DNA from 3 places in the Phytopseudomonas daroniae genome. Region 3 is predicted to be linked to each of the others. Evidence: predicted binding sites of a transcription regulator. Region 3 holds the regulator's gene; each other region holds the start of a gene.
The links. Region 3 encodes sigma-54, which starts transcription at its own class of promoters, with help from an activator protein. Its sites were predicted from a motif close to ANTGGCATNNANNTTGCTNT; they were not measured.
Positions count from the first base shown of each region.

Region 1: a site for sigma-54 is predicted at 868-887, ahead of glnK (P-II family nitrogen regulator). Genes of this name have one in related genera too.
Region 2: a site for sigma-54 is predicted at 991-1,010, ahead of DNK10_RS11880 (ammonium transporter). Genes of this name have one in related genera too.

Region 1 is NZ_QJUJ01000014.1:80,633-82,899, forward strand. Features, by position in the region: gene DNK10_RS24210 (YifB family Mg chelatase-like AAA ATPase) at 1-378, opposite strand, end outside; gene DNK10_RS24215 (accessory factor UbiK family protein) at 407-679, opposite strand; gene glnK (P-II family nitrogen regulator) at 1,080-1,418, shown strand; gene DNK10_RS24225 (ammonium transporter) at 1,457-2,267, shown strand, end outside.
Region 2 is NZ_QJUJ01000004.1:223,415-225,681, reverse strand. Features, by position in the region: gene DNK10_RS11880 (ammonium transporter) at 1-821, opposite strand, end outside; gene DNK10_RS26310 (methyl-accepting chemotaxis protein) at 1,079-2,098, opposite strand; gene DNK10_RS11870 (trimethylamine N-oxide demethylase) at 2,164-2,267, opposite strand, start outside.
Region 3 is NZ_QJUJ01000001.1:531,465-533,731, forward strand. Features, by position in the region: gene DNK10_RS02615 (RNA polymerase factor sigma-54) at 156-1,661, shown strand; gene hpf (ribosome hibernation-promoting factor, HPF/YfiA family) at 1,745-2,053, shown strand; gene ptsN (PTS IIA-like nitrogen regulatory protein PtsN) at 2,069-2,267, shown strand, end outside.

The sequences.
Region 1 (2,267 bases), on a different contig from region 3:
GGCAGCGGGCAGCACGCCTTGCACCGGACGTACCGTGCCGGACAGTGCCAGTTCGCCAAGGCATTCGAGTGGGATGAGGGAATCCGCCGGCAATTGGCCGCTGGCAGCCAGAATCCCCAGGGCGATGGCAAGGTCGAAACGGCCGCCGTCCTTCGGTAAATCGGCTGGCGCCAGGTTCAAGGTAATACGACGAGGCGGGAAGTCCAGCGCGCAGTTGAGGATGGCACTGCGCACGCGATCCTTGCTTTCCTTGACCGCCGTTTCCGGCAAGCCGACCAGCGCCAGGGATGGCAGGCCGTTGGCCAGGTGGGCCTCGACGGTAACGGCTGGGGCGTCTACGCCGACCTGGGCACGGCTATGGACTATGGCCAATGACATCGATCACTCCTTGATCGTGCCGAGCAGGTTACTCGACCGGTGTTTGCTGCGCTGGCGTGGTGCGCGACTCGATTTCTGCGACCTTGGCTTCCAGGGCCTCGAGGCGAGCACGAGTGCGGGCCAGAACCACCATCTGGCTATCGAACTCTTCGCGGCTGACCAGATCCAGCTTGCTGAAGGTGCCTTGCAACAGAGCCTTGAGCTGGCTCTCGATCTCGCTGCGTGGCAAGGGATTATCACCGCTGAGCAGGCGTGTGGCCTGGCTGCTGAGGGCGTCGAGCAGAGCTTTGGGTGGCAGCATGGGAACCTTCCGGAAACGATTGGCGGCAGTGTAGCACGGCGGTTTTTGTGAACGGGTCGAGGTGTTTGCACCAATAGCGTGCGGTGCGGGGTGCGGTTTGGCGCCGTTCTGGTGCGTCGGCTGCTGGGGATATTTCCCGTTAAGCCTCCACGCTCCCGTAACGTCCTGAAATGAGGCGCTTTGTCGGTATTGGCAAGCTTTCTGCTTAGTCGCTCATGACCCATGCACTGATGCGGTTCGGTTGTATCGTGCGGGCGGGGAATGTTTCGCCGGGAGCGGTTGGTGGTATCGGATCAGCCTGTGTTGGCAACCGATGCATACAAAAGCCAGACACTGAGCTTAGACTTGCGACGGGGTAAGAATTCCTGGGGCAAGTCCACCTTACACGGGAGAGAGTTTCATGAAACTAGTCACTGCCATCATCAAGCCGTTCAAGCTGGACGACGTTCGCGAGTCGCTGTCGGAAATCGGGGTGCAAGGCATCACCGTTACCGAAGTGAAAGGCTTCGGTCGTCAGAAGGGTCACACCGAGCTGTACCGCGGCGCCGAATACGTCGTCGATTTCCTGCCCAAGGTAAAGATCGACGTGGCCATCGCCGACGATCAGTTGGATCGTGTCATTGAAGCCATCACCAAAGCTGCCAACACCGGCAAGATCGGTGACGGCAAGATTTTCGTAGTCAACCTGGAACAGGCGATCCGCATCCGTACCGGCGAAACCGATACCGACGCGATCTAAGCTCCGCCCCCACCCCCATACGTCCCAGGAGTTAAATCATGACTCTGCGAAGAATCGCAGGGCTTGGAGCCCTTTCGTCCCTGTTTTTCCCGGGCCTGGCCATGGCCCAGGAAGCGACGCTGAATTCCGGTGACACGGCCTGGATGCTGACCGCCACCGCTCTGGTGCTGTTCATGACCATTCCCGGCCTGGCGTTGTTCTACGCTGGCATGGTGCGTTCCAAGAACGTCCTGTCGGTGATGATGCAGTGCTTCGCCATCACCGCGTTGATGAGCCTGCTGTGGTTCGCCTACGGCTATAGCCTGGCGTTCGACACCACCGGGATGGAAGCCGGCGTGACCAACTTCAGTTCCTTCGTGGGCGGCCTGGGCAACATGTTCCTCGGCAACCTGACCAAGGATTCGCTGACGGAGGCCTTCCCGGAAAGCGTATTCGTCACCTTCCAGATGACCTTCGCCATCATCACCCCGGCCCTGATCGTCGGCGCTTTCGCCGAGCGCATGAAGTTCTCGGCCATGCTGGTGTTCATGACCGTCTGGTTCACCCTGGTCTATGCGCCGATCGCGCACATGGTCTGGAGTGGCGACGGTGCGCTGATGTGGGACTGGGGCGTGCTGGACTTCGCCGGTGGCACCGTGGTGCACATCAATGCCGGTATCGCTGGCCTGATCGCCTGCATCGTGCTGGGCAAGCGCAAGGGCTTCCCGAGCGTGGCCATGGCGCCGCACAACCTGGGCTACACCCTGGTCGGTGCCGCCATGCTCTGGGTCGGCTGGTTCGGTTTCAATGCCGGCTCCGCGGCCGCGGCTGACGACACCGCCGGCATGGCCATGCTGGTTACCCAGATCG
Region 2 (2,267 bases), on a different contig from region 3:
GCGAAGCCCATCAGGGTGTTGAAGGAGAAGGCGGAGAGGTTGGTTGGCTGACCGTAGATGTTGATCCATTGGGCGCCGGAGTTGTAGATGATGCAGCCGCCGAGGAAGCCGAAGAAGCCGACGATGATCAGCATCAGGCCGACCACGCTCATCGGCATGCTGTGGCCGACGATGGCGTTGGCGCTGCCGTCCGGGTTGAAGCGGCCGATGCGTGCACCGAGATTGATCAGCACGCCAAGGGCGAAGAAGCCGGCGATCATGTGCACCACGCCTGCCGCGCCGACGTCATGGTAGCCCCATTTGACGGTCAGCCAGCCTTCCGGATGCCAGCCCCAGGCGGCGGCCAGCAGCCAGAGAAAGCCGCCGAGCACGATGGTCATGATGATGAATGCGCTCATCCGTGCACGCTCGATGATCGCGCCCGAGAGAATCGATCCGGTGGTGGCGGCGAACAGCGCGAACGCGCCCCAGAAGATGCCGGTGGCGTTGTCCTGGATGTTCGGGCCCATGGCCTGGCTCCACGGCATGCCATCCATCAGGGCGTCCATGCGCGGTACCAGGCCATCGGGGAAGGCGTTGTAGACCGCCCAGCCGAGCAGGAACACGCTGGGTACGATGAAGCCGAACGCGAGGATGTTCTTCACGCCCGCGGCCAGGGCGTTCTTCAGGCGCGAGGCGCCAATTTCATAAGACAGAAAACCTGCGTGGATGCAGATCATCAGTGCGGTACACCACCAATAGAACATTTCCATGTTCAGGGTATTGGTCATTTCGATCAGGGCCTGCAGCTCTTCGAGCGTAGGCGTTTTCTGTTCTTCCATCACTGAATCCTCGAAAGCGGTTTATTGGAATTAAGTGGTGCGCAGGCAGGTCGAGTCGAAGCATGTTTTATGGCCTGCCATCCCTGGCGGCCCCCTTAGGGCCGTCGCAAGCGACGTTAAAAAGGCTTCCAGCCATTTTTATTTCTGATAAACAAAGTTTCTTATTGGGAAAGCAATGAATGTGCCAGGGCTAAAGGGCTCTAGCCCTTGCTGTCTATGGCGTTGACGGGTTTGCAGTGCCCTTTTTTTGTTCACCTTCAGTGGCCAGCGCCTGAAGTTGGTTCGCCCGAGCGTTCCTTCTGCAACATGCCCTGGATCTGCTGCACCGAGTCCTGGGTGCGCCGCGCCAGATTGCGCACCTCATCGGCGACCACGGCGAAGCCACGGCCCTGATCGCCGGCACGGGCGGCTTCGATGGCGGCGTTGAGCGCCAGCAGGTTGGTTTGTTCGGCGATGCTGCGAATCCCCCCGGCGACCTGGGCGATCTGTGCGTAGGTGGCCTGGATGTTGGCCTGCTCGCGCTGGTGCAGCGTGGCGGCGGTCTTTTCGTCGCTGATCTCGCGTACGGCGCCGGTGACGTAGAGCAGGCGGCCCTGGCCGTCACGCAGGCAGCGGCCGCGTTCGCGGAACCACACCTCGCCACGGGTCTTGTGGCGCATGCGGTATTCGACGGCATAGAAACCGTCGCCGCCGGTGTCGACCATCGAGGCATTGAAGGTCTGCATGACCTGTTTCAGGTCGTCGGCGTTGACCACCTTGAAGTAGCTGTCCCAGCCATCGGGAAATTCCTCGGCGTTGTAGCCGATCAGCTCGCGGAATTGCTCGGACCAGCGAATCAGGTTCTGCGGGTGATCGGGGTCACCGCCCACTACGTTCATCGCCCAGCTGCCTTCGGTGAGGGTGCGCCTGGTCAGTTCCCAGACCTGGCGCTCCTCGTCCCACTGGGCGCGTTCGGCCTCCAGGTCGTGCAGGCGTCGCTGGCTGTCGTCGCGTTCGTGGATGAGCCCACCGATCTGCGCTTGGGCCTCGGCGAGGTCTCCCTTGAGCGCGGCGTACTCCTCGGCACTGCATGGCGGCGGCGCCTGGCATTCGGCCTGCTGGCGGATGCGCTGCAACTCGTCCCAGTCGCGCTGCAGCCGCTGCAGGCTGCTGAACAACCGGGCGTCACGCTGCAGATGAGGTTGTACGGAGCCAGCGCTGGGCTGGCCGTCGAACAGGCGGTTGAGCCACTGGCTGAGTTCATCGGTCAGGTTTCGCGACGCATTGCTGAACCACATTGGTTCATCCTCCTTGAGATCGAATGGCCATCACCAAGCAATTCTCTTTCCACAACACGGGCTGGTTACGCCCGCACCCTGCTCTTGTCCGGGTCGTAGGCGACGGTGCCGGCGCCGACCCGCGCACGGATGCGCTTCTGCTGGCCGTCGAGCTTGCCGATCTCGACCT
Region 3 (2,267 bases):
AGCGCACCCATGAGCCTGTTACCCTCACGGCATTGCTGCAATGAAATGGTAACAGGCCCTAGGCAAAGCACTCTGATTCAGGCATATAATTTGCTTCCTAGTGGCGCTTTGGCGCCCTGTCGTGGATCGCGCACAGACGCCGGATAAGGTCTGCAATGAAACCATCGCTAGTCCTGAAAATGGGCCAGCAGCTGACGATGACACCGCAGCTGCAACAAGCCATTCGCCTGCTCCAACTGTCGACCCTGGATCTGCAACAGGAGATCCAGGAGGCGCTGGAGTCCAACCCGATGCTCGAGCGTCAGGAAGAAGGCGACGACTTCGACTCGGATCCCATGGCCGACGGCGCGGAAAGTGCCACTGCGAGCGCCACCCAGGAAGAGAAATTTCAGGAACCGACCTTCCAGGAAAACACACAGACCGTCGACAACCTGGAAGAAGGCGAATGGGGCGAGCGCATTCCCAACGAACTACCTGTCGATACCGCCTGGGAAGATGTCTACCAGACCAGCGCCAGCAGCCTGCCGAGCAATGATGATGACGAGTGGGACTTCACCACTCGCACCTCTGCCGGGGAAAGCCTGCAGAGCCACATGCTCTGGCAACTCAACCTGGCACCGATGTCCGACAAGGATCGCCTGATCGCCGTCACGCTGATCGACTGCATCAACGGCCAGGGCTACCTCGAAGAAACCCTCGAGGAAATCACCGACGCCTTCGACCCCGAACTCGATGTCGAGCTCGACGAAGTCGAAGCCGTGCTGCATCGCATCCAGCAATTCGAGCCGTCCGGCATCGCGGCCCGCGACCTGCGCGAATGCCTGCTTCTGCAACTGCGCCAACTGCCGACCAACACGCCCTGGCTGAGCGAAGCCCAACGCCTGACGAGCGATTATCTCGATCTGCTCGGCAGCCGCGACTACAGCCAACTGATGCGCCGCATGAAGCTCAAGGAAGATGAGCTGCGTCCGATCATCGAACTGATCCAGAGCCTCAACCCACGCCCCGGTTCGCAGATCGAATCCAGCGAGCCCGAGTACGTGGTACCTGACGTGATCGTGCGCAAGCACAACGACCGCTGGCTGGTGGAGCTCAATCAGGAAGCCATGCCGCGCCTGCGCGTCAATGCGCAGTATGCAGGTTTCGTCAAACGTGCCGATTCCAGCGCCGACAACACCTTCATGCGTAACCAGCTGCAGGAAGCGCGCTGGTTCATCAAGAGCCTGCAGAGCCGCAACGAGACCCTGATGAAGGTTGCGACGCAGATCGTCGAGCATCAGCGTGGCTTCCTCGACTACGGCGATGAAGCCATGAAGCCTCTGGTGCTGCACGACATCGCTGAAGCGGTAGGCATGCACGAATCGACCATTTCACGCGTCACCACGCAGAAATACATGCACACGCCGCGTGGCATTTACGAGCTGAAATACTTCTTCTCCAGCCACGTCAGCACCTCCGAAGGCGGCGAATGTTCGTCCACCGCGATCCGCGCGATCATCAAGAAACTGGTCGCTGCGGAAAATGCGAAAAAGCCATTGAGCGATAGCAAGATCGCTGGTCTACTGGAAGCACAGGGCATTCAAGTGGCGCGCCGCACAGTCGCCAAGTACCGTGAATCGCTCGGTATAGCGCCTTCGAGCGAACGCAAGCGACTGATGTAAGGTGCCCTTGTAGCAAAGCCCCCAGTGTTCCTGCGGCAGGTTTGAAAGCCTGCCACTCACACACGGCAACAAGGAGAAGCGGTATGCAAGTCAACATCAGTGGACACCAGCTGGATGTGACAGACGCACTACGCAGCTACATCGAAGAAAAGCTCGGGCGTCTCGAGCGACACTTCGACAAGATCACCAATGTGCAGGTCATCCTGGAGGTCGAAAAGCTCAAGCAGAAAGTCGAAGCTACCTTGCATATCGCCGGAGGCGAAGTGGTGGCCAATGCCGAACATGACGACATGTACGCAGCCATCGATCTACTGACCGACAAACTCGACCGCCAACTCATCAAGCACAAGGAAAAACAGCTCGACCGCCAGCAGGGCGCAATGGCCCGCTGACCTCGTCCTTCTCCTATGATCCGACTTGAAAATATCCTGACCCCCGGCCGTTCCCTCGTGAACGTGCCGGGCGGCAGTAAAAAACGCGTACTCGAACAGATAGCCGCCGTGATCGCGCGCGACCTGCCCGATCTCGATGGCCAGACCATCTATGAAAGCCTGATCGCCCGGGAAAAGCTCGGCTCGACCGGCTTCGGCAATGGCATCGCCATTC